DNA from 2 places in the Adlercreutzia rubneri genome. Region 2 is predicted to be linked to the other one. Evidence: riboswitches for the same ligand, from Rfam matches in the RefSeq annotation. Region 2 holds a riboswitch; the other holds the start of a gene.
What was found. Region 2 has a riboswitch for FMN ahead of ribD (bifunctional diaminohydroxyphosphoribosylaminopyrimidine deaminase/5-amino-6-(5-phosphoribosylamino)uracil reductase RibD). Riboswitches for the same ligand answer to the same signal wherever they lie in the genome.
Positions count from the first base shown of each region.

Region 1 (14,163 bases), on a different contig from region 2:
GGGAGAGCTGTCGCAGCCGGGAGGCCGCGGGGCTCTTGGTGCGCCGGGCTTGCCGGCCGCGCTGCCCGCCTGTTGGGCGCGCGCCCTGTCGGAGGCGCGGAAGGCGGCCACGCTGGGCGATGCCCTGACCCGGCTCGCTGCGGCGGCCTCCGGTCTGTCCAGCGCTTTGTCCGCGGCGGATGCGTCCGCCTCGACGGCGGCGCTGGCCGAGACGGCCGTGGAGCTGGCCCGGCGCGTGTTCGGCCATCTCGAGCGCCGGTGCGTGCTTGCTGCCGGCGCGGGCGATTTCTCGCTGGCCCTCGCCGGCGCGTTCCTCGGCGCCAGCGTAGAGCGCTTCCAGGTGCTCGGCGATGGGGACTGCGAGGAGGCCGCCCGCGTGCTCGGCGCGCCCATGGCCGATCCCCAGCTGCTCTCGGCGCTGCTCGTCGATGCCGATATCGTCTTGGCGGAAAGCGCTGTGGAAGGCACCTCGCTCGATCGGCGCCTCATGAAGGGCGTCGTCCGCCTGCGCCGGGGCCGGCCGATGCTGCTCGTCGACGCCAGCGCGGATGGCTCGCTTATCGATCATCGCGTCGCCTCCCTCGATGGCGTCTTCCTCTACACCGTCGCCGATCTGGCCGCCATCACCCGCGACGCCCCTTGGGCGCGCCTGGGCACCGACGACGCCCGCGAGCGCCTTTTTGCCGATGCGGTTCGCACTTTCGCCCTGCAGACGGGTTAAGGTGCGCGTCCTCATCTCCCGCGGCGTCCTTCCAACCTAGCCCGTTCGGGCGATTCCTGCGGAAAGCGCTCTGGGTATCCTTGAAACCACCTTGCGGCCGAACGCGCGGCAAACCTGCCGTCGAGCCTGCGGCACGTGAGCCGTCAGCCTGAGGCCGCGTCCATGCGTGGGAGAGGAGACCCCGACATGATCGTATCGTGGATGACCACGAACCAATGCAACCTGAAGTGCGTCCACTGCTACCAGGACGCCGAGGAGGCCACCGAGCGCGAGCTTACCACCGACGAGGCGAAGAAGATGATCGACGAAATTGCCCGGGCGGGCTTCAAGATCATGATCTTCTCCGGCGGCGAGCCGCTTCTCCGTCCCGACATTTACGAGCTGGTGGCCCATGCGGCCTCCCGCGGCCTGCGCCCGGTGTTCGGCAGCAACGGCACGCTCATCACCGACGAGGTGGCCTGCCGCCTGAAAGAGGCCGGCGCGGCCGCCATGGGCATCTCGGTGGACAGCCTGGACGCCGCCAAGCACGACAAGTTTCGCGGCCTTCCGAACGCCCATGCGCTCACCCTGACCGGCATCGAGGCCTGCAAGCGCGCCGGCCTGCCCTTCCAGCTGCACACCACCGTGGTCGATTGGAACCGCGATGAGGTGTGCGCCATCACCGACTTCGCCGAGGAGATTGGCGCTGTCGCCCATTACATCTTCTTCCTGATCCCCGTCGGCCGTGGCGAGTACATCCAGGAGACGAGCCTGGAGGTGCTGGAAAACGAGACGCTTCTGCGCGAGATCATGGAGAAGTCGGCGGAAGTGTCCATCGACGTGAAGCCCACCTGCGCGCCGCAGTTCACCCGCGTGGCGAAGCAGCTCGGCATCGACACGCGCTTCACCCGCGGCTGCCTAGCGGGGCTCACCTACTGCGTCGTGGGCAGCGAGGGTATCGTGCGCCCCTGCGCCTACATGACCGAGGAGGCTGGCGACGTGCGGACGCAGCCCTTCGACGAGATTTGGAAGACGAGCCCGGTGTTCGAGCGCCTGCGCACCCAGGCCTACTCCGGCGCCTGCGGCACCTGCGACTACAAGGACGGCTGCGGCGGCTGCCGGGCCCGTGCCGCCTACTATCACGACGGCGACATCCTAGCCCAAGACGACTACTGCGCCCACGGCCAACAACTCGACGTTCATTCGGCTATTGCCGAATGAACGTCCTGACGCTGCGGTTCCGACAGGCACCTGATCTGGCCCCTTGTTTTGGGCTCGGCGCGGCACGAAGGCCGCTTGGCCCAAAGGCGGGGCCATATCAGGCACCTGTCGCAACCTCGCTGACTTCCTTGGGCGAACCTGTGAGTTTTTGTATAGAAAGGATTTTGTTTTGAAGAAGTTTGTACTGTGCGCTGCTGCGGCGGCGTTGGCGTTGGCGCTGGCCGGATGCGGCCAGCAGGAAAGCGAGGCTCCGGCGGCCGATGCGACCCAGCAGGAGCAGCAGAACCCCGAGGCTCCCGCGGCCGAGGCGGTGCCCGGTCCGGTCACCTTCACCGACGATGCGGGCAACGAGGTCACCGTGGACAACCCCCAGCGCGTGGTGGCCTGCATGGGCAGTTTCGCGAACGCCTGGGAACTGGCTGGGGGCACGCTCGTGGGCGTCTCCGATGATGCGCTCCAGGCGGCCGGTTGGACCATCCAAAGTCCTGATGTGGCCACGGTGGGGGACTTCACGGCAGTGAACCTCGAGGCTGTCATGGCGCTTGATCCCGACTTCGTCATCATGACGAGCGGCACCGGCGGCCGCGGCGGCGATTCCAGCCAGGCCGACCTGCGCGACGCGCTTGTGGGCGCGGGCATCCCCGTGGCCTACTTCGAGGTGACCACCTTCGACGACTACGAGCGCTTGATGCGCACCTTCACCGACATCACCGGGCGCGCGGACCTCTACGATCAGAACGTGGCGAAGGTGGCCGAGGCTATCGACGCCATCGTGGGCGCGGCGCCGGCCGAGAACCCGCCGACGGCGCTTTTGCTCACCACGTTCTCCGGCGGCACCCGTGTGCAGAACTCCGGTACGCAGACCGGGGCCATGTTGGCCGATCTCGGCGTGAACAACCTCGCCGACGAGAATCGCAGCCTTCTGAAAGATTTCAGCCTGGAAGCGGTCATCGAGATGGATCCCGACTTCATCTTCGTCATCCCCATGGGCAACGACACCGAGGCGGCCATGCGCAACCTCGAGGAGGCCACGGCGGCCAATCCGGCGTGGTCGAGCCTGTCCGCCGTGCAGAACGGCCGCTACATCACCCTGGACCCGACGCTGTACCTCGCAAAGCCCAACGCCCAGTGGGATGCGGCCTACCAGGGGCTCTTCGATAACCTTTACGGGCAGAACTAGCGGCGGAAGATGCCTTGCGCCATGGGTTCTGTCTCCCGCAACATCATCGTCGTGGCCGCGACCGCCATCTTTCTCGCGGCGGCCACGGCGGCGGCGCTCACGCTCGGCGCCTCCTCGGTGAGCCTGCCGGAGTTGGCGGCGTGGCTTGTCGGCGGCGATGTCTCCGATATGGCCCGCAACATCTTGGAGAACGTCCGCGTGCCGCGGGTGCTGGCGGCGCTTCTGGCCGGCGCGGCCCTGGCCACCTCCGGCGCGCTGATCCAGGCGTGCCTGGACAATCCGCTGGCGAGCCCCAACGTCATCGGCGTGAATTCCGGCGCTGGTCTCGCCGTGCTGCTGGCCGCCTCGCTCGTTCCCGGGGCGCTGTGGCTCACGCCGCTGGCGGCCTTTATCGGGGCGCTGGCGACGGCGCTCATCATCTTTGCGCTGTCGCTGGGCACGGGCTTAAGCCGCCTGACCGTGGTGCTCGCCGGCATCGCCATCACCACGGTGTTCGGCGCGGGCATGAACACCATCCTCATCGTGGATCCGGACGCCTACATCGGCTCGTCCACCTTCCTTGTGGGCGGCCTGTCCGGGGTGCTCATGCGCGATCTGGCGTGGCCCGCTGCCTACATCGCTGTGGGCCTGGTGGCGGCGCTGGCGGGGGCGGCGAAGCTGAACATCCTCTCGCTCGGCGACGAGGCCGCCCACAGCCTGGGCGTGAACGTGCGCGCCGTGCGTCTGGGGATGCTCGCCGTGGCCGCGGTGCTCGCCGGTGCGGCCGTGAGCTTCGCGGGGCTTATCGGGTTCGTGGGGCTTGTGGTGCCGCACCTGATGCGCTTCTTCGTCGGCCACGACAACCGCTGGGTGGTGCCGGCCTCGGCCTTGGCCGGGGCGGCCTTCGTTGTGGGCTGCGACCTTCTGGCCCGGGTGCTGTTCGCCCCCTACGAGCTGCCCGTGGGCATCCTTCTGGCCTTCATCGGCGGCCCCTTCTTCATCTACCTCATCCTGAAGAACAAAGGAGGCGGCCTTGACTGAGTGCGTTATCCGGGGCGAGAGAACGCCGTCGTGTGCGCGTCCCGCCGACGTTGGGGCGCGCTCGCCGGAGTGCGCCATCCGCTACGAGGGCGTCTCGTTCTCCTACAAGCCGGGTGCCCCCTTCATGGAAGGGCTTTCCGCCGCCATCCCCGCCGGCGCGGTGACGAGCATCGTCGGTCCCAACGGCTGCGGGAAATCGACGCTGGTGAAGTTGGCCGCCGGCCTTTTGCGCCCTGTGGCGGGGCGGGTGGAAGTGGCCGGCCACGACACGGGTGAGCTGGCCTCGCGCGAACGGGCGCATCTGATGGCCGTGCTGGCCCAGACCTCCCGCGTGCCTCCCATGACCGTGGAGGCTCTGGTGGCCTGCGGCCGCCATCCGCACCTGGGGTGGGGCGGCCGACTCGGGCCGACCGATCGCGCGGCCGTGGAAGCCGCCATGGAACGGGCCGGGGTCGCGGTCTTCCGCAATCATGACCTGCACCAGCTTTCTGGCGGCGAGCGTCAGCGTGCCCATGTGGCCCGCACACTCGCCCAGGACACCGACCTCATCGTGCTGGACGAGCCCACCACCTATCTGGATATCAGCGCCTGCCACGACCTCATGGCCCTCGTGCGCGACTTGAACCGCCGCGAGGGCAAGACCGTTGCTATGGTCATCCACGATTTGGATCTTGCCCTGCGCTACTCCGATTACCTCGTGGTGATGCGGAAGGGGAGGGTCGCCGCCCAGGGCCCGACCGACGAGGTGCTCGCCTCGGGCGCCGTCGGCGACGCCTTCCATATGGACATCTGCCCCCACGACCGCCCGCGTTTTGCAGAACGCGGCGAGGATTTCGAAGGGCGCGCCGAAACCGAGCGTGGCTACGTGCTGTACCCCCGTCGCCGCTGACGGGCGGCGCGAGGCCCCGAGGCCTCGAGGCCCGAGGCCCGGAAGCCCCGAGGCCCGAGGCCCGGAGATCCCGAGGCCCGGAGGTCCCGAGGCATCGGCGGCGTCTATCGACCGCCGCGCGCATCCAATGGCCCCGGGGGTTGCGCGCACGGCGGCCGTCGCCTACAATGTGCCCCGTGAATTATGTTTCAGGGCGAGGTGGAAATCCTCACTGGCGGTAAGCATGGCGGCGGACACGAGCCGCCCGCAAGCCCGCGACCCTGCGCGAGAGTGCAGGCTGACCCGGTGAAATTCCGGGGCCAACGGTCACAGTCCGGATGGGAGAGGCAGACGTTCGCGTTTCTGGCGCCCCGACCGACGGGGCCGATGCAAACGGAAGCGCGACATCATGGAAGCCTGTATGAAAGGAATTCATACGGGCTCGTTTTCTTTTTGCGAGGGGAAGCGGCTCCGGAAGATACGCCTCGCGAAGAGAAAGAAGGTCCATCATGGCCAACAAGCCCACGACCCATCCCGCTGTCGGCTCCTCCACCGTGCGCCCCGCCAAGGCACCCACGGCCCAGAAGACCATGGCGAACACGAACCGCTGGTCCACCCGCGTGCTCGTGACCATCGCGCTTCTGTGCGCCATCTCGGTGCTCCTGTCCTTCGTCGAGTTCCCGCTGCTGCCCGGCGTGGCGTGGCTGTCCTACGACGCCTCCATCATGCCCGCGGCGGTCTGCGGCTTCGCCTTTGGCCCGGCGGCGGGTCTCGCCTGCGGCATCATCTCGGTGGTGGCCCACGGCATCCTGTTCGCCGACTTCACGGGTGCGCTCATGAACCTGCTCGTGGTCATCGGCTTCATTCTGCCCTCGGCGCTCGTGTACAAGAAGATTCACACCCTGAAGGGCGCCATCATCGGTCTGGTGCTCGGCATCGTGTTCGCCGTCATCATGGCCGTGCTCGGCAACCTCGTGGTCACCCCGGCCTGGCTCGGCGTGCCGCTCGATGCCGTCGTGGCCATGATCGTGCCCATCCTCATCCCGTTCAACCTGCTGAAGGGCCTTTTGAACGCCATTCTGACGCTTATCGTCTACAAGGCCATCTCGAACCTCATCACCCCGAAGAAAGACCAGGTTAAGGGCCGCTAATGAGTGCAGACGTCTTCGTCGATTTCCGCGATGCCGCCTTCACCTACGATGGGGAGGCCTTCGTCTTCCGTCATCTGAACCTGACGGTGCCCCAGGGGCAGTTTCTGTGTCTGCTCGGTGGCAACGGCTCGGGGAAGTCCACCCTGGCCAAGCACATCAACGCGCTGCTTCTGCCCGACGAGGGCGAGGTGGACGTGTTCGGCTGCGACACCCGCGACGCAGAGCAGACCTACTTCATCCGCTCCAACGCCGGGCTCGTCTTCCAAAACCCCGACGACCAGCTGGTGGCGAGCCTCATCGAGAACGACGTCGCCTTCGGCCCGGAGAACCTCGGCATCCCCAACCCCGAGCTGCGCGAGCGCGTGACCCGGGCGCTCGCCGAAGTGGGCTTGCAGGGCTTCGAGGCCCACGAGACCAATGCGCTCTCGGGCGGCCAGAAGCAGCGCGTGGCCATCGCCGGGGTGCTCGCTATGGACCCGGCCATCCTCATCCTGGACGAGGCCACGGCCATGCTCGACCCGCGCGGGCGCGCCGGGCTCATGCGCGTCGTGCGCGAGCTGCATGAGCGCGGCATGACCGTCGTGATGATCACCCATTTCATGGAAGAGGCGGCCGCGGCCGACCGCGTGGTGGTGCTCGACGGCGGCGAGATCCGCATGGACGGCGCCCCGGAAGAGGTGCTCGTGCGCGCCGACGAGCTGCGCTCGCTTTCCCTGGAGGTGCCCTTCGCCTGCCGCCTTTCGCTCGAGCTGCAGGCCGCGGGCGTTCCCGTTTCCACCTGCATCACCGACGACACCCTGAAGGAGGAGCTATGCGCCTTGCGTTCGAAGATGTGAGCTACTCCTACGAGGGCGGCGAGGCGAAGAAGAGGCGCGGCCGCCGCAAGAAGGACGCCGCCCGCCAGGCCGATTGGGGCAACGCGCCCGATGCCGTGTGGGCCCTGCGCGATGTGACCTTCACGGTGGAGCCGGGGGAGTTCTTCGGCGTCGCGGGGCACACCGGCAGCGGAAAATCCACGCTCATCCAGCATATGAACGGACTCGTGCATCCCACGTGCGGCCGTGTTCTGGCCGATGGGCGCGACTTGGCGGAGAAGGGCGTCGCCACCGAGGTGCGCCGCCAGGTGGGACTCGTGTTCCAGTATCCCGAGAACCAGCTGTTCGCCAACACCGTCTACGACGACGTAGCCTTCGGGCCGCGCAACATGGGGCTTGGCGCCGAGGAGGTCGACCGCCGCGTGCGGGAGGGCCTGGCCTTGGTGGGGCTGTCTTTCGACGAGCTTTCCGAGCGCAGCCCCTTCGATCTGTCCGGCGGGCAGCAGCGCCGCGTGGCCTTCGCCGGCGTGCTCGCCATGGAGCCGGAGGTGCTCGTGCTCGACGAGCCGGTGGCCGGGCTGGATCCGCTCTCCCGCGAGGAGTTCCTGGGGCTCATCCGCGAGCTGCACGCCGGCGGCCGCACCATCGTCATGGTGTCCCATTCCATGGAGGATTTGGCGGCCCTAAGCGACCGCATCCTCGTGCTGTCCGAGGGACGCGTGTTCCGCCTGGGGACGCCGGCCGAGGTGTTCGCCGACGCGGCGGCGCTGAAGGCCGTGGGCCTGGGGGCTCCGGCGCCCGAGGCCTTCGCTGCCTCCCTGCGCGAGGCCGGCTTTACGCTGGGTCGCGACCTCTACGACGAGCGCACCCTGGCCGCCGACATCGCCGCCCAACTTGCGGGCACCCCGGTGGCCGCCGCGCCCGATGCGGCGGTCGGCTTCGCGGCGTTGCGGGCTGCCGACGCCGTCGCCGAGGGTGGTGGCGACGATGCCTGATCGCGCCATCATCGGCCAGTACTGGCCCGAGGACTCGCTGGTTCACGCTATGGATCCCCGGGTGAAGTTCATCCTGTCCTTCGTGCTCATGGCAGCGGTGTTCTGCGCGGCGACGCCCTTGTCGCTGGCGGTGGCGGCCCTGTTCATCGTGGGCTTCTACGCGGCGAGCCGCATCCCGCTGCTGCAGGCCATCCGGGCTATCGGCCCCTTGCTTGTGCTCGTAGTGCTGACGGCGCTCCTGAACGTGCTGTTCGTTCAGGGCGGCCACGTCTACTTCGAGTTCGGCATCATCTGCATCAGCGAGAAGGGCCTGCAGTCGGCCGTCTTCATCGGCTGTCGCCTGCTGCTTCTGCTCATGGGGATGAGCCTGCTCACCCTGACGACCGCGACCCTCGACATCACGGCGGCCTTCGAGCGTCTGATGGCACCGCTTTCGCGCATCGGCGTTCCCGCCCACGAGCTGGGCATGATTCTCGGCATCGCGCTGCGCTTTTTGCCGCAGTTCATGACCGAGCTCGGCATCATCTACTGCGCCCAGAAAAGTCGCGGCGCCCACTTCAACGCGAATCCCTTCCGTGGCGGCATCCAGTCGCTTACGGCTCTGCTCATCCCGCTGTTCACGAGCGCCTTCCGCCACGCCGAGACCCTGAGCGCCGCCATGGAGGCCCGCTGCTACCACGGTGGCGTCGGCACCACGCGTCTCGACCCGTTGCGCCTCACCTGGCGCGACGCCGTCGGCACCGGTGCCCTCGTCCTCATGATCGCCGCCGTCGTCGCCACCAACTATGTTCCCTTGTCATAAAGAGTTGAGCAGCGGGAGGTCGGAGGCGGTGGCGCCGCGCGCAGTTCATTCAATGGCATGGGTAGAACGATGCGGCCCTCATCGAGCCCTGCCATTGAATGCTGTTTGAGCACGGCACTTCCGCCTCCGACCTCCCGCGGACAAGCCAGAATTTCAAGAAAGGAACCCGAAATGACCGGAAACGAGCTTATCGTCGACTACCTCACGAGCGTCCCCGCCTGGTACCTCGCCACGGTGGAGGATACCCCGGAGGGCGCCCAGCCCCACGTGCGCCCCTTCAGCTTCGCCGCGCTGCAGGACGGCGAGATCCAGTTCTGCACCGCCACCACCAAGGACTGCTACCGCGAAATGCAGGCCATCCCCCGCGTGGAGCTGACCGCCTGGAAGCCCGGGCGCGGCTGGATCATCCTGCGGGGCCGCGCGAACCTGGAAGACCGCGCCAACGCGACCGTGCGCGAGGAGGGCTTCAAACACATGGTCGCCCTCGGCGAGGACTGGGACGATCCGGCTGACCCGCGCCTCACCTTCTTCACCATCGACGACGCCGAGGCCTGGCTCTGCGACATCGACGGCTCCTGGAACCCCATCGAGCTGTAAAGCATTTTAGGCCAGGGTTTCTGCCTTGGCGAATCGCGACTTCGCGTTCCGCCTGCGACTCGATAGGTGATCTTTTCAAGATCCAGGCAATCAAATGCGCTCACAATGACAAAGTGTCACCCTATGATACTGTTCTTTCCCACTTGAGAAATCTGTGAGTTCAGTAAGAGAGAACATCCGATCAGACTTTCGCGTAGCGGGCCATAGAGAGCCCGGTACGCGAAAGGAGATCGGCCTATGTATGAGTTTTCTCCGACCGATGAGCAAGAACTGCTCATGGAAGCAGCGGATCAGTTCATGGATTCCTGCGGATTCGACGAGGAGTACTTCAAGCGATGCTACGACGAGCATCGCGTTCCCGAGGAGTATTACGCTGCCCTGAAGGAGTCCCCGTTCGGAACGCTCGGCCTTCCCGAGCAGTTCGGCGGCGTGCCCGTCGACCAAGTGACAATGATGCTCGTGCAGGAGCGCTTCTTCCGCCGCAACTTCCCCTTCAACACCCCCGTGCTGCAGATTAAGGATGCGCAAGAGTTCGGCTCGGAGGAGCAGCTGCGCAAGGTGACCGAGGCATTGAAGACGAAAGCCATGGCATTCTCCCTCGGCATATCGGAGCCTGGCGCTGGCTCCGACAGCACGTGCATCGCCTCGACCGCAACGCGGCGCGACGGCAAGGTGTACCTGAACGGCACCAAGACGTTCATCACTAATGCCGCCTATTGCCCCTACATCCTGTTTGTGACACGCGATCTCGACAACCCGAACCCCTACGCAGGCATGACCATGTGGTTCGTTGACGCCAGCGCGCCGGGCATCACGATGAGCCCCATGCAGAAAATCGGCAACAAGTCGGCTCCGATCTGCGAGGTGTACTTCGACAACGTCGAAGTGGAGGAGTCGGATATCTTCGGCAAAGAGAACAACGGCTTCATGCAGCTCGTGAAGAACTTCGAGCTTGAGCGCATCTCCATTGCCAATCAGTCCCTCGGGCAAGCCGAGTACTGCTACCTCACGGCGCTCGAGTACGCCGTCACTCGCGAGCAGTTTGGTAAGCCCATCTCCTCGTTCCAGCTCATCCAGGACAAGCTCGCTGAGATGCGCGTGAAGATCGACAACATGCGCTTCCAGGTGCTGCAGGCTGCCTGGATGAAGGACAACGGGAAATCGACGCAGGTGGAATCGGGTCTCGCCAAGTTGTACAACGCGCGGGAGGCCTTCGAGGTGTGCGATATGGCCATACAGATCCTCGGCGGTCTGGGCTACACCGAGGAAAGCCCCGTCGGGCGCGTGTGGCTCGATGCGCGCATGAACCGCATCGGCGGGGGCACCGACGAGATCATCATCAAGTCGGTGGGCAAGGAGCTGGCGAAAGCCGAAGCGAAGCGCTTGAATCGACGCTAGGGGGCAACTGATGAACGAGCTTGTTTACATCGAGAAGCACGACACGGGCGTTGCGGAGATCGTGCTGAACAACCCGGCCCGCAAGAACGCCATGGGAGCGCCCATGATGAGGGAGCTGTGCGCGGCCGTGCTCGAAGTGCAGGACGACGACGAGGTGCGCGCGATCGTGCTGCGCGGCGAGGGCGGCTGCTTCTGCTCGGGGGGCGATCTGTCCGGCGTGGCCTCCGGTGGCCGCAAAAGCGTGGAGGAGAGCCGCGACAGCATCTCCGTGTTCGGACGCGCCGTCTCTTATATCCAGAATTGCGAGAAGCCCTTCATCGCGGCGGTCGAGGGGTACGCCATGGGCGGTGGCTTCAGCCTCGCTCTGGCGTGCGATATGGTCTATGCCGCCGATGAGGCGATCTTCTCCTCCAACTTCCTCCACGTAGCCCTTGCCCCCGAGATGGGCGCCATGGTGTTTCTCTCCCAGGCCTGCGGCGTCTACAAGGCGAAGGAGCTGTGGTACAGCGGGCGTCGCGTCACGGGATTGGAAGGATTCGATCTGGGGTTCGTGAGCGTTCACGCGCCGGCGGCCGAGCTGATGGAAAAGGCCATGGAGAGCGCCGAGAAGATAGCGACGCTCCCGCGCACGCCTCTTCGCATCATGAAGCGCATCGTGAACACGCATGTCCTCAGCGAGGTTCCCGCCGTGCTCGCGGCCGACGCCCAAGATTCCCCGCTGTGCTTTTTGTCCGAGGAAGGTCTGGCCTATCTGGCCGAGAACTTCATGAAGAAGAAGTAGACGCTGTAGAAGGACAATCGTGGATTTGCGGGTAAGGAGGGCCGTCGTGCGACACACGTTCTATAGGATGTTCTGCGAATCGTGCACGGTGTTCGCCGATGGAACGGCGTTGGTCGACGGCGAGGAGCGCATCACCTACGCGCAGCTTTTCGAGGGCGTCGAATCGGAGGCGGCCCGTCTCAGACACATCGGGGTGCGCCGTGGCGATCATGTCGCGCTGCTCTTCCCCAACAGCGCCCGTTTCGTCGTGGAGCTCTTCGCCCTCATGCGCCTTCGCGCGGTCCCCGTCCCGCTGAATTGGCGCTTGACGGCTGGAGAAGTGGCCGAGCAGCTGGTAGCCGCCTGCTGCTCGGCGCTGATCGCCTCCGACGATTACGCAGCCCTGGCCCGCGATGCCCTCGGCGAGCTGTCGTGGCCGGTGGTCCTCCTTCCTGAGGGCGGTGTGCTCGGGGACGACGCTGCGGTCTTGCGACTCGGCGATGCTCCGCGCATTGACGAGTCGCCGGAAAATGAGTGCGCTCTCGTACTGTTCACGGGCGGTTCGACGGGCACCGCCAAAGCGGTGGCCTACAGCGATCAAGCTCTCGTGGCGAAGATACTCGCTTTCAAGAACGGTGATCACGCCTACCGAAGCGACGACGCGCTGCTGCTCTTCAGCCCTTTGTTTCACCAGGGTGGCTTCTCGTTTCTCGCCTTTGCCCTTCTCTGTGGAGCCAAGGTGGTTCTACAGAAATCTCTCCGCGGTTCCTACGTGGTGGAGATGCTTCGCCGCGAGCGCATTACGCAAATGCTCTTGCTGCCGCCTTCCCTGGTGGCGCGGATCCGCGATGCCGCATTTGGCTGCGACGTGGCGTTCCCTGATGTTCGATGCATAACGCTGACGGGCGGGAAGAACCGGCTGGAAACCATGGGGGAGGTGTTCTCGTTGTTTCCCCGCGCTTTCGCCCGCGTCGGGTACGGGCAGACCGAGAACGCCGTCTGCCTCTCCCGCTACCTGAGCAAGGAGCAGTTCGAGGGCGATCCCGATGCCGCCCTTTCCATCGGCTACCCCGATCCTTTCTGCACGGTTTGCCTCATAGACGAAAAGGGGCTGGCGGTACCCGAAGGGGAGGTGGGGGAGCTGTGGGGATGGTCGCCCGCCATGTTCGACGGCTATCTCAACGCGCTCGATCCGTGCGTGAACGGATGGTATCCGACCGGGGATTTGGCGGTAAAGACGGCTGACGGCTCCTATCGCTTTGTCGGCCGTAGAAACGATATGGTGAAGACGGGCGGCGAGAACGTGTACGCCCTCGAGGTGGAAGGCGTGCTCGAGGGACACCCCGGCGTGCGAGAGGCGGCAGTGTTCGGGATCGATGATGAAGATCTGGGGGAGGCAGTGGCCGCGGCTGTCGTTCCCGCCGAGGGCGCGTCCGTCGATCCGGTCGAACTCGTGGAGTACTTTAAAACAAGGGCGGCGAGCTACAAGAAGCCCCGAGCGATCATGGTCATGACCGAGCTTCCGCGCACAAGCGTAGGGAAGGTTGACAAGCCCGCCTTGGCGGCGCTCTGCGTCCAGAACACGCGCGGGGTCGTTGAAGGCGCTGCTTGAAAAAATGTAAGAACAACCGTAAGGAGAAAGAGTTATGAGAAGAACTGATATTCCCCAATTCGGCCCGCTCCAGGGCGTGAAGGTGGTGCATTCGTCCATTTCGATCGCTGGTCCCTTTTGCGCGCAGCTCATGGCCGACATGGGCGCCGACGTCATCTGGATCGAGAACCCGAAAGCGCCCGACATCGCGCGAGGCGGCGGCTTCCATCAGGGCTGGTCGGTCGAGCTCAACCGCCGCAATATGCGCTCTATGGCGCTCGATATCCCCTCGGAAAAGGGCCGCGAAGTTTTTCTGAAGATGCTCGCCGCCACGGATATCTTTATCGAGGCCTCGAAAGGCGGCCAATACGATCGCTGGGGCCTGTCCGACGAGGAGCTGTGGCGAGCGAATCCGGCTCTCGTCATCGTGCACATCTCCGGCTTTGGCCAGGCGGGCGAAGACTCCTACGTGTCCCGGGCGTCCTACGATCCTATCGCCCAGGCGTTCGGAGGGTTGATGTACGTCAATTCCCTTCCTGGTATGGCGCCATTCCCTTCCTCCCAAGATGTGGGCGACGTCTACTCGGGCTATTTGGGAGCGGTTGGCGCGCTGGCCGCCCTGTACCGCGTGCGCGAAACAGGGCGGGGGGAAAGCGTCGATATCGCCCAGTACGAGGCCGTTCTCCGCAGTCAGGGCCAGAACATGATGGCAGAGCTCAATACGGGCAACCCCATTTCCCATACGCCGTTCCCCAACGCCGAGTTGGTGGCGGGCTACGGGGCCTACGAGTGCTCCGATGGCAAGCACTGCGTGGTGATGACGCTCGGTCCGGCCGTGTTCAAGAGCGTCATGGAGGTGCTCGGGCTGCCTTACGGGACCGACGAGATTCCCGCCGGCTCGGCGCGTTTGTATCACAATACGCCAGGCGGGAAGATGATTGACGAGGCCATGGCCAAATTCTGCGCCGAGCGTCCGGCTTCGGAAGTGGAGCGCATCTTCAGCGGGGCGAAGGTACCGGCGAGCTTGGTGTACTCCTACACCGATATGAAGGACAATCCCCACTT
Region 1 covers NZ_WPOO01000014.1:31,071-45,233, forward strand. Annotated here, with positions in the region: gene GO707_RS08465 (hypothetical protein) at 1-721, shown strand, start outside; gene nirJ2 (putative heme d1 biosynthesis radical SAM protein NirJ2) at 908-1,921, shown strand; gene GO707_RS08475 (ABC transporter substrate-binding protein) at 2,091-3,101, shown strand; gene GO707_RS08480 (FecCD family ABC transporter permease) at 3,123-4,121, shown strand; gene GO707_RS08485 (ABC transporter ATP-binding protein) at 4,114-5,010, shown strand; FMN riboswitch at 5,191-5,343, shown strand; gene GO707_RS08490 (ECF transporter S component) at 5,499-6,140, shown strand; gene GO707_RS08495 (energy-coupling factor transporter ATPase) at 6,140-6,976, shown strand; gene GO707_RS08500 (energy-coupling factor transporter ATPase) at 6,952-7,950, shown strand; gene GO707_RS08505 (energy-coupling factor transporter transmembrane component T family protein) at 7,943-8,752, shown strand; gene GO707_RS08510 (pyridoxamine 5'-phosphate oxidase family protein) at 8,924-9,349, shown strand; gene GO707_RS08515 (acyl-CoA dehydrogenase family protein) at 9,587-10,747, shown strand; gene GO707_RS08520 (enoyl-CoA hydratase/isomerase family protein) at 10,758-11,528, shown strand; gene GO707_RS08525 (class I adenylate-forming enzyme family protein) at 11,575-13,119, shown strand; gene GO707_RS08530 (CoA transferase) at 13,154-14,163, shown strand, end outside.
Region 1: it holds a riboswitch for FMN, as region 2 does, so the genes downstream of both, GO707_RS08490 (ECF transporter S component) here and ribD (bifunctional diaminohydroxyphosphoribosylaminopyrimidine deaminase/5-amino-6-(5-phosphoribosylamino)uracil reductase RibD) in region 2, are expected to answer to the same signal.

Region 2 (14,163 bases):
AGCTTGCGGTTGTTGGCCACACCCTCCCCCGAGCGCTCCGGGCACAGAAGGCCCTTTTCGTCGTAATGCTGGAGCGCCCTTGTCGTCACGCCCGTCAGCTTCGCCACTTGGCCCGCCGTCATGGGCCACTCGCAGTTCTCGCGTATCAGATCGTTGCTCGTCTGCATCTTCGGTTTGCGCGGCATGCCCTTCGCCCTTCGTCTCTTCCGCCAGACTTCCGCCGCACAGCATAAACCTCAACCCGACGTTGAGGTCAAGAGATTTCTTTCCCCCTACCGCGCGCCCTTGAGGCGGCGCTGGTAGGCGCGGACGATCTGCGAGAGGGTGAAGCAGACGACGAAGTAGATGAGGGCCATCAGCCCGAAGATGGCGAAGATCTGCACCGTGGAGTTGTAGCTGTTCATGAGAATCATGCCGCGGCCCATGAGCTCCTGCAGAGCCATGGCGCCCCACAGATACGACGTGTCCTTGATGGTGGTCACGAACTGCGAGAGCAGCGCCGGCACCATGTTGCGCAGGGCCTGGGGCAGGATGATGTACAGGTACATCTGTGGTGCCGAGAACCCCTGGGAGCGGGCGGCCTCGTACTGGCCCGCTGGCACGCTGGCCAAACCGCCGCGGACGATCTCGGCCACCGAGGCCGCGGTGAACAGCGTGAAGGCGAGCACCGCCGCGGGCAGGGGCGGCAGCTGGGCCACGAAGAACGTGAACATAATCCACAAAAGCAGCGGGGTGTTCTTGAACAGCTCCACGTAGGCGATGGCGAAGCCGCGCAACAGGCGGGAAGAGGATCCGCGCATGATGGAGATGACGGCGCCGAGCACGATAGAGCAGGCGATGGCCAGCGCCGAGATAATAAGAGTGAGTCCGAGCCCTTCCAAAAGGAAGCGGATGTTCGTCCAGGTGAGCAAAGCGGCGATGTCGCTCATTTCCGGCCTCCTCTCCGGCCCTTGCCCCTGCGACGGCCGCCGGTGCGGCCGATGGCGCCGCGCACCCGGGCAAGCCCGTGCCGATCCCGCGGCGTGCGGGGCGCCACGGTGCGGCGGTCGGGCCATGCCGGCGCGTCGATGCCGTAAAGTTCCGCATACGTGAGGTAGCGGCCCTTGTCCGCCACCGGGGGCACCAAGGTGCTCGTGCCTTCCACCATGGTCGTCACGCCTGCGGCCATGGCCTGGGCGGCCGCATGCCCGGTGATGTCGTGGGTGCCCGGCGTCACCTCCAGGGCGTCGGCCGCAAGCTCCTCGGTGGCGTCGCCGGTGGCCACATGGCGATGGGTGCCCATGCGCCTCTCCAGGTACACGGCGGCCCGGGAAAGCGGGAAGCAGATGGCGAAGTACAGCACGGCGGCGGCCACGTAGGCCGGCCCGTAGTAGCTCGTGTCGCCGGCGAAGGAGTTCGCGAAGTACATGAGCTCGCCGCCGGCGATGAGCGCGAGCACGGAGGTGTTCTTCACAAGGTTGGCGGCCTGCACGGCCAAAGGCGGCAGGATGATGCGCATGGCCTGGGGCAGGATGATGAGCGTCATGGTCTGCACGGGAGAGAACCCCTGGCTTTTAGCCGCCTCGAACTGACCGCGGTGCACCGAGCCGATGCCGCTGCGCACCACCTCCGACATGTAGCCGCCGTGATAGGCGCCGATAGCGATGACGCCGATCCAGAACGAGGCGATGGTAAGCCCGAGCAGCGGGAACACGGCGTAGAGCACGAACACCTGCAAAAGCAGCGGAATGTTCTGCACCGTCTCCACGTAGACGCGCGTGAGGGCGCGCAGGATGCGGAAGCGCGACACGGCGAACACACCGAAGACGAAGCCCAGAACGAGCGCGATAACGAGGGCCAGCGCCGAGATGGCCGCGGTCATGCCGAAGGCGGCCAGGATGTCGGGCCAGCGCGCAAAGAGCGCCTCCCACTTGTAGGGCGCGAAGATCTCCGTCATCGGGACGCGCCCCCTTCCGCGGCCGCCCCATCGTCGGCCGGATCCCCCTCCCCCAGGCCCGTGCCGCCGGCTTCCTGCTCGGCTTCCACGTCCGCCTCCGTGACCAGCGACAGGCCCCAGCGCTCCTTCAGCGCCCTAAGCGTTCCGTCGGCCTCCATGGCCGCGATGGCCTCGTCGACGGGCTCCGAATACTCGCCGCCCTTCTTCGTGGCCACGCCGTACTCCTGGGGCGCGAACTGCGTCGGCAGCAAGTAGGTGCTGTCGTCCTGGTAGCCCAAAAGAATGGAGCTGTCCACGGAAAAGGCGTCCACGCGCCCGGCCACGAGCGCGATCTTGATCTCGGGATAGGTGGCGTACTCGGCGAACTTCAGCGTGATGCCCGCCTCGGCGGCGGCCGCCCCCAGCTTGTTCTTGGTGGTGGCCGACAGCGCCACGCCCACGGTCTTGCCATCAAGGCCCGCCAAATCGGTGATGCCCGACTTCTTCAGCACGAGCACACCGATATGGTCGATATAGTAGGGCCGCGAGAAATCGTAAGTCTTCTTGCGCGCATCGGTGATGGTAAAGGTGGCGAGCGTCGCATCCAGCGTGCCGTTGTCCAGCATCGCCCCGCGGGTGGTCACGTTCACGCCCACAATCTCCAGCGCGTTGGGATCGCCCTTGATCCGCGCGGCGAGCTCGCGGGCCACGTCCACCTCGAGTCCCTCCACGCTTCCCGTCTCGGGGTTCTGGAAGCCGAAGCCGGGCACGTCGATCTTCGTGCCGACGCGCAGCACGTCGCCCGCAGGCGCGCAGCCGGAAAGCGGCAGCACCGCGCCACCCAAAGCCGCGCCCGCCGCGGCAGCGCCGGCCAACCGCACAAAGCCGCGCCGCGTGAGATACGTCCCGCGCATCCCAGTCATCCCGTTCACCCCAACCGTTTTGCCCGTCACGTTCATCGCGCACCCCCTCACAGTATCTTGGAGAGAAACGCCTGCACGCGCTCGTTGGAATCGGGACCGAAGAGGTAGGCCGGCGTGCCCTCGTCGACCACGAGCCCGTTCTCCATGAACACCACTTTGTCGGCGGCGTCGCGTGCGAGCCCCATTTCATGGGTGACCATGACGATGGTCATGTTCGTCTCGGCCAGCGACTTGATGACGTCGAGCACTTCGTTGACCATCTCCGGGTCAAGGGCGCTCGTGGGCTCGTCCAAAAGCATGATCTTCGGGTGCATGTTCAGCGCGCGGGCGATGGCCACGCGCTGCTGCTGGCCGCCGGAGAGCTGGTCGGGGTACTTGTCCAGCTTGCTCGTGAGCCCCACGCGCTCCAAGTAGGCGCGCCCCGCCTCTTCGGCCTCGGCCTTCGGTACCTTCAGCACCTTGGTGGGCGCGAAGGTGACGTTTTCCAACACGGTCTTATGGGGATAGAGGTTGTAGCCCTGAAACACCATGGCCACCTCGCTGGCCAGCTTGCGCGTGTTCACCTTCTTGGCCATCATGTCGATGCCATTGACGGTAAGCTCGCCGGAATCGGGGCGCTCAAGGCCGTTGATGGAACGGATGAGCACGCTTTTGCCCGAGCCGGACGGCCCGATGACGACGACCTTCTCGCCTTCTGCCACGTCCAGCGAGACGCCCTTGAGCGCCTCCACTTTCCCGAAGTTCTTCTTAAGATCCTTGGCGGATATCAGTGGCTCCATGCTCCCACGCTCCCATCCGGACCGTCATCTCGAACAGTTACGGGGAAATTCTAACGTTCTGTCAATTAGTCGTGGTTTCGCTGGCGCTACGGGTTTTTCACAGCTTATTGACGGCGTGGGTGGAAGGAGGCGCAGCAACGTCGACCGGGAAGCGGTGGCGGGGCGGCAACGTCTACCGGAAAGCGGCGGCGGCGCAGCGACGCCGATCAGGAAGCGGTGGGCGCTGTCTTTGCTGCCGCCTTCGCCTCCTCGGCATCCTCGCGAGCGAGCACGGCCTGCATGGCGGCGATGGCGCACTCCATCTGGGCGTCGTCGGGCTCGTGGGTGGTGAGGTACTGCATCTGCATGCCGGGCCACAGAATTACCTTCACGAGCGGGTTGTCCGGATGACTGCCGGCCCACTTCACCGTGATCTCGTAGGAGATGCCGGCGATAACGGGCATGAGCACGATGCGGGCCACGATGACCAGCACGAGCTTCGGCATCCCGTCGGGCACCCCGAAGCCGGATATGATGGCGTTTAAAGGGAAGATGGTGTACACGAGGATAGCGATGACCATGACCATGATGAGGAAGGCGGTGCCGCAGCGCACGTGCAGGCGCGGGAACTGGCGGGCGTTGTCGGGGGTCATGGGAAGGCCGTGCTCGAAGCAGTGGATGGCCTTGTGCTCGGCGCCGTGGTACATGAACATGCGCTTGATGTCCTCCATGCGGCCGATGAGCCAGATGTAGAAGACGAACACGGCCACGCGCAGAAGGCCGTCCACGATGTTCCAGGCCAGCGTGTGGTCGTCGTACTCCCCCACGATGAGGTTCGTGATGGCCGCCGGCGCCACAATGAACAGCACCACGCCCAGCACGAGTCCCACCACCATGGAGATGACCATCTCCCGATGCCCGAAGTCGGCCTCCTCCTTCTCGGTCTCCGAGCCGTCGGTCAGCGTCACCTCGTAGTCGATAGCTTCGTCGGTCGCCTCGGCGGCGGCCTTCTGCTCGCCCTCCTCGTCGCCGAAGGCGTGCAAGGCGGCGATCTCCAGGGCCTTGAACCCCAGCATGAGCGACTCCACGAGCGCCCGGCAGCCGCGCACGAGCGGCCAGTACATCCAGCCGTTCTTGTCCTTGCCGCTCGTGAGGTCGTGCTCCTCCACGTAGATGGCGCCGTCCGGCTCGCGCACGGCCACGGCCCAGTTGTACTTGCCACGCATCATGACGCCCTCGATGAGGGCCTGGCCGCCCACGTGGGTTTTTATGGCCCCGTCCTCGGAGAACGCGCGGGACAGATCGCTCTTCTGCTTGGTCATACCGTCGTCCTAAGCCTAAAGCTGCGAGCGATCGACGCGCGGATAGGGGTTTCCGCAGGTCATCTTACCCTCGGGGCAGACGCCGTGGATGCAGGGCGCGCCGGCGTCGGCGAAGATGTACGGCGCCGTCGGACGAGCAAGCTCCAGCATCTTCCACGCCATCTCGCGGATTTCCCACTGGGCGCGGTTGCAGCAGCGCAGCTCGAAGAAGTGCAGAAGCTCGCGCACGTTCATGGTGATGACGATCTTCGTCTCGCAGGCGTTGGGCAGAAGGTAGCGCGCGTCCTCGGCGGGGATGCCGGCCGCGACGAGCGCCCGGTAGGCCTCGGCCACGGCAGCAGCGGCCTCGTCGAACAGGCGATTGCACTCGGGGTCGGCCGCCACGGAGGCGGGCTTCACCATGGGGATGTCGCCCTTGAACTTCACGTAGCGCTGGGATTGCTGGTTGAAGCTGGCGATGCGGTGGCGCACCAGCTGGTGGGTGAGCGCGCGGGAAACGCCGTCGACGGCGAAGGTGTAGCTGGCGTGCTCGAGGGTGGAGAAGTGCCCCGAGCCCATGATGGTGGAGAGCACGCTCTTCACGCGCTCCGGCGGCATGGTCTCCATCAGCTCGCTCGCGCCCACCGGCGCGTAGCACAGCCGTGCCGCCGTGGCGATGGCGCGCTCGGGGTCGGGCGTGTGGTACAGAAGCTCTACCTGCATAGCATCTCCTCTTGTTGCAGCTCTCCGCCAGTCGAAAGCATTGCGAAGCGCATGAATCGTTTCCCAAGAAGTATAATGGCTGAACGACCGACGACACGGCTTGGAGGCCCCATGCACGACGAATTTACACCCTTGCTCACCACAACGGATTGGAACGAGGAGTGGAAAGAGCTTCAGAAGGTGCGTCGCCATGCCGATGACGCGGCGTTCTGGGACAAGCGCTCCGCCACCTTCACCACCAAGGACGCCCCGAACCTCTACGTGGAGAAGTTCCTGGGATACGCGGACATCCGCCCCGGCGAAACGGTGTTCGACATGGGCTGCGGCACCGGGGCTTTGGCCGTGCCGCTCGGCGAGGCGGGGCACAAGGTGGTGGCGGCCGATTTCTCCCAGGGCATGCTGGATCAGATGCAGGCGCGCCTTAACGAGGCCGGCGTGCGCACCGTGTTTCCCAAGCTCATGAGCTGGGAGGACGACTGGCCGGCCTTCGGCGTGCGCGAGGGCATGACCGATGTGGCCGTCGCCTCGCGCTCCATTGCCACCGCCGATTTGCGCGACGCGCTCCTGCGCCTGACGGAAGTGGCGCGCCGGCGGGTGTGCATCACCCTGGCGACCGGATCCTCCCCCCGCGTCGACGAGCGCATCCTGGCCGCTGTGGGGCTGCCCGCCGTTCTCGGGCGCGACTACCTTTACGCCTTCAACATCCTGGCCGCCGAAGGCATAAGGGCCGAGGTGCGCTACATCGACAGCACCCGCGACGATACGTTCGCGAGCCCCGAGGACGCCTACGAGAAACTGGCCGCCATGATCGACGACTCCTCGGCGGTGCGCGCATCGGACACCGAACGGCAGCGGGCACGCGCCAACCTACGGGAATGGCTTACCGCCAACCTCGTTCCCAACGAGAGCGCCGGCGCCCCCGACCGCAAGGGCATTCCCCAGCTCGCCTGGCGCCTCGCCGAGCCCCGCACCGTCACCTGGGCCTTCCTCGCCTGGAACGCCCGCTAGCAACAGAAAAGGGCCCGGGAGCAATCCCGGGCCCTTTGGCGTCATGTAGATTTCTAAAACTTGAAGTTAGAGACGTTCCACGTTGCTCGCCTGCAGCTTGCCGTTCTGACCCTCGGTCACCTCGAACGTCACTGCGTCGCCCTCGTTGAGCGTCTTGAAGCCCGACATCTTGATCTCGGAGAAGTGGACGAAGAGATCCTCGCCGTCATTCTGGGAGATGAAGCCGTAGCCCTTCTCGGGGTTGAACCACTTGACAGTGCCTTCCGCCATGATACTTTCCTCTTTCCTCCCGCTCGTCTGACGAGCGGGTATAGCAATACGGGCGCGAAGCCCAGCTCCCTTTTGGGAGCGCGCTATAACTATACGCTAACTTCAGCCGATTTCCTCGGGGAATTTACGCTTCTCCATCACTTGCGGTCAGAAGCGCCTCCAAGGCCTCGTCGCTTACGGGGTCGGCTCCCAGCTCGTGGCCGAAGGCGGCAGCGACGGCGCGGCCCTGGGCCTGCCGCAGCTCGGCCACATCCGGCCGTCCCGCCTCACCGTGGTAGCGACCGGAGAGCATGAGACTGCGGGCGATATACTCCGTGAGGTGCGGATCGACCCCCGACACCTGCAGCACCGAGGCCAGCGACTCGGGCGCCAGGGAGAGCAGCGCCTCGCCGTCCAGATCGGTGGCGTCGCCCAACGCCATGTCGAGGGCGCTCGCGGCCCCGTCCGGATCCTCCTCGCCGGCCGCCCGCTCCATAGAGCGTCGAATGGCCCCCAGAAGCTGAGCGATGATACGCATCAAATAATCTTGCTCGAACATACTCGCTCCTTAACACCCTTCCGGCGGGGTGAGTCCCAGATGCTCCCAGGCGCCGGCGGTGGCCTGGCGACCCTTGGGAGTGCGCATCATGAGGCCCTGCTGCATGAGGTAGGGCTCGTACACGTCTTCCACGGTATCGGGGTCTTCCGCCAATGCGGACGCCAAGGTGGTAAGCCCTACCGGACGGCCGCCGAACTGCACACAGAGCACCTCCAGAAGCCGGTTGTCCACTGCGTCGAGCCCCAGATGGTCCACCTCGAAGAACGTGAGCGCCTCGGCGGCCACATCCTCGGTGATGGCGCCGTCGCCGCGCACCTGGGCCCAGTCGCGCACGCGCTTCAGCAGGCGGTTGGCCAGACGCGGGGTACCCCGGGAGCGTCGGGCGATCTCCAGAGCGCCCTCCTCGTCGATGGCCACGTTCAGGATAGAGGCCGACCGGCACACGATGAGCGAAAGCTCCTCGGGCGTGTAGTACTGTAGGCGGAAGGCCACACCGAATCGATCGCGCAAAGGGCCGGTGAGCAGGCCCGTGCGCGTGGTGGCGCCGATGAGCGTGAAGCGCGGCAGGTCGAGCCGGATTGATCGGGCCGCCGGGCCCTTGCCCACAACGATGTCCAGCTCGAAGTCCTCCAGCGCCGGGTACAGTACCTCCTCCACCATGCGGTTCAGGCGATGGATCTCGTCGATGAACAGCACATCGCCTTCTTCGAGGTTGGTGAGGATGGCCGCCAAGTCGCCCGTGCGAGCGATGGCCGGTCCGGAGGTGGTGCGAATGGAGGCGCCCAACTCGTTGGCCACCACCGTGGCGAGCGTGGTCTTGCCCAGCCCTGGAGGGCCCGAGAACAGGATATGGTCCGCCGGCTCGCCGCGCCCCTGGGCCGCCGCGATCATGATGCCGAGGGACTCCTTCACCTTCGTCTGGCCCAGGTAATCGTCGAGCCGCTTGGGACGCAGGGAGAAATCGAGCTCCAGGTCGTCCTCGGTGAGCGTCGGGGCCACCGCGCGGTCGCGCCCGAGCGCCGATGCCGAGCCCTGCGCTTCCGCGCCGTCCCGCGCGGCCTCGAACACCATGCCCTCTATGTCCAGATCGAATGCCATGATTTCCTATCGACTTCCCAAACGTTTCAAGGCGTATTGTAGCAGCGCGCCCTCGCCCGCGTCCTCGGGAGCGCCCCGCAAGGCCACCTCGGCCTCGGCGGAGGTGAAGCCCATGGAGAGAAGCGCCTCGGTGGCCCCCTGCACCGCCAGATTACGCGCAGGCTCAACCTCGCCCTGGCTGAACAGCGACGCCATGCCGCCCTCCAAGGTGCCCTTCAGCTCCAAGATGATGCGCTCGGCGGTCTTCTTCCCCACCCCGGGGATATGGGACACCCGCGCGATGTCCTGGGAGGCGATGGCATCGGCGAGCTCGGCCGGAGAGAACGTAGAAAGTGCCGCCAGGGCCATCTTCGGCCCTACCTTCGACACACCGATGAGCTTCTCGAACAGCGCCCTCTCCTCCTCGGAGAGAAAGCCGAACAGCGCGATGCCGTTCTCCGTCACGGACAGGTAGGTGAGCACGCGGGCTTCCTCGCCCACGGCCAGCTTGCCCAGGTCGCCCCCCGGCATGGCCACGGCGTAGCCCACGCCGGCGACATCGATGTAGGCCGTCTGCGGCGGCAGCACCGCCGCCACGGTTCCGTTCAGAAACGCAATCATGCGAGCCTTCCGTTCTCGTGGGTCGTATAGCAAATGGCCGCTGCCAACGCGTCGGCAGCGTGGTCGGGCTCAGGCGGCCGATCGAGGGAAAGCAGGTGCCGTACCATGTACTGCACCTGGTCCTTCTCGGCCGAGCCCTCCCCCACCACGGCGAGCTTTATCTGGCGCGGGGTGTACTCGCCCACGGCAAGGCCGCCCTCGGCGCAGGCCACAAGCGCCGCCCCGCGGGCCTGGCCCGTGGCGAAGGCGGCCGTGACATTCTGCCCGAACCAGACCGTCTCGATGCCGACGCATTCCGGACGGAAGCGCTCGACCACCGCGCCGATCTGGTGGTGGATCTTCATGAGCCGCTCGGCCAAAGGCTGCGAGGCCGGCGTGGCCACGCACCCGTAGGCCACACAGGCAAGATGCGACCCGCGCTGCTCGATGACCCCCCAACCCGTATGGGCCAGCCCGGGATCAATTCCCATCACGATGCGCATCCTGCCAGCCAAAAGATAAGCCCCACTTTCTAAATTCGAGTGGGGCTCATTTTAGAACATCTGTTTGTGAAAAGCAAGCAGAATTACGGGCGCTGCCCCATGCCGCCTTCCAGGGTGAGGGTCTCGCCGCTCATGAACTTGAAGTCGGGACTGGCAAGCTGCACCACGACACGGCCGATCTCGGTCTCCACGTTGCCGTAGTGGCCCATGGGGGGCATGTGCACGTTGGCCGTGAAGGCGTCGGGGTAAGCTTCCTGGAAGTTCTCCAGAGCGGCCGTCCAGGCCAGCGGGCACACCACGTTCACATTGATGCCGTCAGAACCCCACTCGGTGGCGGCCACGCGCGTGAGTCCGCGGATGCCCTCCTTGGCCGCGGCGTAGGCGCACTGGCCGAAGTTGCCGAAGAGCCCCGCGCCGGAGGCGAAGTTGATGACCGAGCCCTTGGTCTCCTTCAGGTAGGGATAGCACGCCTGCATGTAGTAGAAGGTGGCGTACAGACCCGAGTAGATGGCCAGGTCGAACTGGTCGGTGGTGTGGTCGGCCAGCGTCACGCCGGAGGCGGAGGCCTGGGCGTTGTTCACCAGCACGTCGATGCGGCCGAACTTCTCGATGGCCTGGTCGATGACGTTCTGCACCACGGCCTGGTTGTCGGCCCCGGCATTCACGTCGGCGGCCACGCAGAGCACCTGGATACCGTATTCGGCCTCCAGCTTCTCCTTGGCCGTCTCCAGCTTCTTCACGTTGCGGCCGGTGATGACCAGGTTCGCGCCCTCCTTGGCGTAGGCCGTGGCGATGCCGTAACCGATGGAACCGGCGGATCCGTCCTTGAGCGCCGCGAACCCAGCACCGGTGATGATGGCGGTCTTACCTTCGAGAAAACCCATGGAGCCTCCCTTTTCGTCCTGCGCGGGACTCCCTCGCTGCTGCACAAAGAGCCTATCGCGCGCTTACCTAAGCTTCACCCTATCAGATTTCCTCGCGACTATGTTTCCAGAATGTTGCGCGGCCCTGTTACGTCCCCGAAAGGCAAAAGGCGCCGAGCCCTGCGGCCCGGCGCCTTTCCTAGCGCGATTGGCTTTAACGTTCGCGAAAACTACTCGTCGAGTGCCTCGGCGATCTCGTCGGTGATGTCCATGGTGTGGTACACCGCCTGCAGATCCTCCAGCTCCTCCAGCTTGTCGATGAGGCGCATGACCTTCTTGGCATCGGCCACCGAAACCGCCGACGGCGTGTTGGCTATCATGGTCATCTCGGCGCCCTTCACCTGGATGCCCTGGGCCTCAAGCTCTTTCACCACGGCCATGAGATCGCCCGGCGCGGTGTAGACGATCCACTCCTCGTCGGCGTCCTCGTAGTCGTCGCCGCCGGCCTCGGCCACGGCGAGCATGAACTCCTCCTCGTCGGCAGCGGCGCCGTTGGGGCCGATGGGGTTCTTCTTGTCGCCGGTCTCGACCTCCTTGGATACCATGATCTGGCCCTTGCGGTCGAACTGGAACGCCACCGAACCGGAGGTGCCGAGGTTGCCGCCGGAATGGGAGAAGGCGGCGCGCACATCGGCGGCAGTGCGGTTGCGGTTGTCGGTCAGCGCCTCGCAGAGCACCGCCACGCCCGCCGGGCCATAGCCCTCGTAGACGACGGTCTCGTAGTTGGCGGCGTCCTTGCCGGAACCGAAAGCCTTGTCGATGGCGGTCTTGATCTTGTCCTTGGGCATGGAGTAGCCCTTGGCCTTCTCGATGGCGGCGGCCAGCGACGCGTTGTTGTCGGGGTTCGGGTCGCCACCCTCCTTGGCGGCCACGGTGATGTTACGAGCCAGCTTGGAGAACAGAGCCGAGCGCTTAGCGTCCTGCGCGGCCTTGCGATGTTTGGTGGTTGCCCACTTAGAATGCCCTGACATGAATAAGTCCCTTCGAAACACGAATACAACAGCGGCTTATGGTACCACAAGGGCGCGAACGGGAAAACCCAGCTGCCGCGCTGCACGGTTTTTCTACGGAAGGGGCCGCGCGCAGAGAACGAGCGCATCGCCAGGTTTGTCGGATACGCGGCTGTGGCGCGCCCCTGGAAAGAAGCGCCACGTCCCGAGCAACTCCCCGAGCAATCGCCAACGGTATCCACAGATTTCCCAATTCGTGGGTTGCGCGGGCTTCCATAAAGCACTATGATCGATCAACAATTGAACATGATCTTCAGGGCGGGGTGAAAGTCCCCACCGGTGGTACAGCCCACGACCCGCAAGTCTTGCGCTTGCGGCTGATTCGGTGAAATTCCGAAGCCGACAGTTACAGTCTGGATGGAAGAAGATAGGAAGTGCTCCCCAGCGGAGCGCATCGGACAGTTAGAAGCCCTGGAACCTTTTGGTTTCAGGGTTTTTTTCGCAATCGTCCGCTCATCTTTTCGGAAGTGGCGCCCGAAGGTCGCAGCGATGCGTTGGAGGTGAGCGATGTCCCAGAAGTTAGAGCAACTCGCACGCGACGAAGCCTTCATGGCCCGTGCGCTGGCGCTTGCCGAGAGAGGGACTGGCTGGACCAGCCCAAACCCACTCGTAGGTGCCGTTATCGTGAAAGACGGCCGCATCATCGGCGAGGGCTGGCACACCGCATGCGGCCAGCCCCACGCGGAGCGGGAGGCGCTGGCCGCATGCGCCGAAGACCCCGCCGGAAGCACCCTGTACGTCACGCTGGAGCCGTGCTGCCATTGGGGCAAAACGCCACCCTGCACCGACGCTATCCTGGAAGCGGGCATTGCCCGCGTCGTCGTGGGCGCCCTTGACCCGAACCCTTTGGTGGCGGGCCAAGGGTGCGCGCAGCTGCGCGAGGCGGGCACGGTAGTGGAGACGGGGGTCCTGGAAGAGGGGTGCCGGCACCTCAACGAGGTATTCTTCCACTTCATTACCACCGGGCGCCCCTTGGTGGTGCTGAAATACGCCATGACCCTGGACGGGAAAGCGGCCACGCGCACGGGGGCATCCCGGTGGATCACCGGGCCCGAAGCGCGCGAGCGGGTGCATCGCGACCGGCACCGGTTCGCAGCCATCATGGTGGGCATCGGCACCGCCCTAGCCGATGACCCCGCGCTTACCTGCCGCTTGGAAGGCGGCCCCTGGCGGCAGCCGCTGCGCATTGTGGTCGACTCCCAAGGGCGCTTGCCCCTGGATGCGTTGCTCGTGCGGACAGCCCAAGAGATACCGACGCTGGTGGCGGTGGGGCCGCAGGCGAGCGCCGAGCGCACAGGCGCCCTGCGCGAGGCCGGATGTTCCGTCTGGGCGTCGCCGCCGGCGGAAGGGGGCAACGGCGCAGTGAACCTGCCGGCCCTTCTCGATCACGCGGGCAGCTTGGGCATCGATTCGATCCTCGTCGAAGGCGGCCCTGCGCTGCACGGCGCCTTCATCGACGGCGGACTGGCGAACCGCGTGCAAGCCTATATCGCCCCGAAGCTTTTCGGGGGAGCAAGCGCGCCAGGGCCGGTGGCAGGTCGGGGCGTGGCGCTGCCCGCCGACGCGCTTTGCCTTTCCTCCCCCACCGTCACCGCCCTTGGGCCCGATCTGCTCTTAGAATGCGCCGTTTCCCCTTCAGTCGAAAGCGAGGCGACACCATGTTCACCGGCATTGTAGAGGAAATCGGCACCGTAAGGACGCTGCGCCGGGGCGCCCATTCGGCCGTTCTGTCCATTGACGCGCGCACCGTGCTCGAGCGAACTCGGCTGGGCGACTCCATCGCCGTGAACGGCGTCTGCCTCACCGTCACTTCGCTGGGAGCGACCCAGTTCAGCGCCGATGTCATGCACGAGACGTTGCGACGCAGCAACCTCGGCGCCCTGCATGCCGGCAGCCCCGTGAACCTGGAGAGGGCCATGGCGGCCGACGGGCGATTCGGCGGACACTTGGTGTCGGGGCACATCGACGCGGTGGGCACGATTCGCCGCATCCAGCACGACGACAACGCCGTGTGGTACACCATCGGAGCCGATGCGACCACCCTGCGCCACATCATCATGAAGGGATCCATCGCCATCGACGGCATCAGCCTCACGGTGGCGCGCCTGACCGACGCCGACTTCGCCGTGTCCATCATCCCCCACACCCGGGCCGAGACGACCCTTTCCCTCAAGCGCGTCGGCGATGAGGTGAACCTCGAAACCGATATGGTCGGGAAGTACGTCGAACGGTTCCTCGGCGCCCCCCTCCCCCCTCCATCCGCGACGGCCGAGAGCGGCGGTATCACCCAAGCATTTCTGACAGCGCATGGATTCTAACGAAGGAGCACCCCATGGAAGAGAACGAGTCATTCCAGTTCAGCACAATCGAAGAGGCGCTGGATGATTTGCGCGCGGGCAAGATCATTCTGTGCACCGACGACCCCGACCGCGAGAACGAAGGCGATTTCATCTGCGCAGCGCAGTTCGCCACCACCGAGAACGTGAACTTCATGGCAGTACACGGCAAGGGGCTCATCTGCATGCCTATGTCCGCCGAACTGTGCCAAAAGCTGGCGTTTCCCCAAATGGTCACCGAGAACACCGACAACCACGAAACCGCCTTCACCGTGTCC
Region 2 covers NZ_WPOO01000022.1:6,269-20,431, forward strand. Annotated here, with positions in the region: gene GO707_RS10310 (MerR family transcriptional regulator) at 1-185, opposite strand, end outside; gene GO707_RS10315 (amino acid ABC transporter permease) at 273-929, opposite strand; gene GO707_RS10320 (amino acid ABC transporter permease) at 926-1,936, opposite strand; gene GO707_RS10325 (transporter substrate-binding domain-containing protein) at 1,933-2,874, opposite strand; gene GO707_RS10330 (amino acid ABC transporter ATP-binding protein) at 2,886-3,617, opposite strand; gene GO707_RS10335 (DUF1385 domain-containing protein) at 3,824-4,918, opposite strand; gene thyX (FAD-dependent thymidylate synthase) at 4,934-5,620, opposite strand; gene GO707_RS10345 (class I SAM-dependent methyltransferase) at 5,696-6,628, shown strand; gene GO707_RS10350 (cold-shock protein) at 6,695-6,898, opposite strand; gene GO707_RS10355 (hypothetical protein) at 7,023-7,436, opposite strand; gene ruvB (Holliday junction branch migration DNA helicase RuvB) at 7,446-8,534, opposite strand; gene ruvA (Holliday junction branch migration protein RuvA) at 8,541-9,134, opposite strand; gene ruvC (crossover junction endodeoxyribonuclease RuvC) at 9,131-9,616, opposite strand; gene GO707_RS10375 (SDR family NAD(P)-dependent oxidoreductase) at 9,700-10,500, opposite strand; gene GO707_RS10380 (YebC/PmpR family DNA-binding transcriptional regulator) at 10,710-11,510, opposite strand; FMN riboswitch at 11,795-11,922, shown strand; gene ribD (bifunctional diaminohydroxyphosphoribosylaminopyrimidine deaminase/5-amino-6-(5-phosphoribosylamino)uracil reductase RibD) at 12,057-13,226, shown strand; gene ribE (riboflavin synthase) at 13,208-13,867, shown strand; gene GO707_RS10395 (bifunctional 3,4-dihydroxy-2-butanone-4-phosphate synthase/GTP cyclohydrolase II) at 13,882-14,163, shown strand, end outside.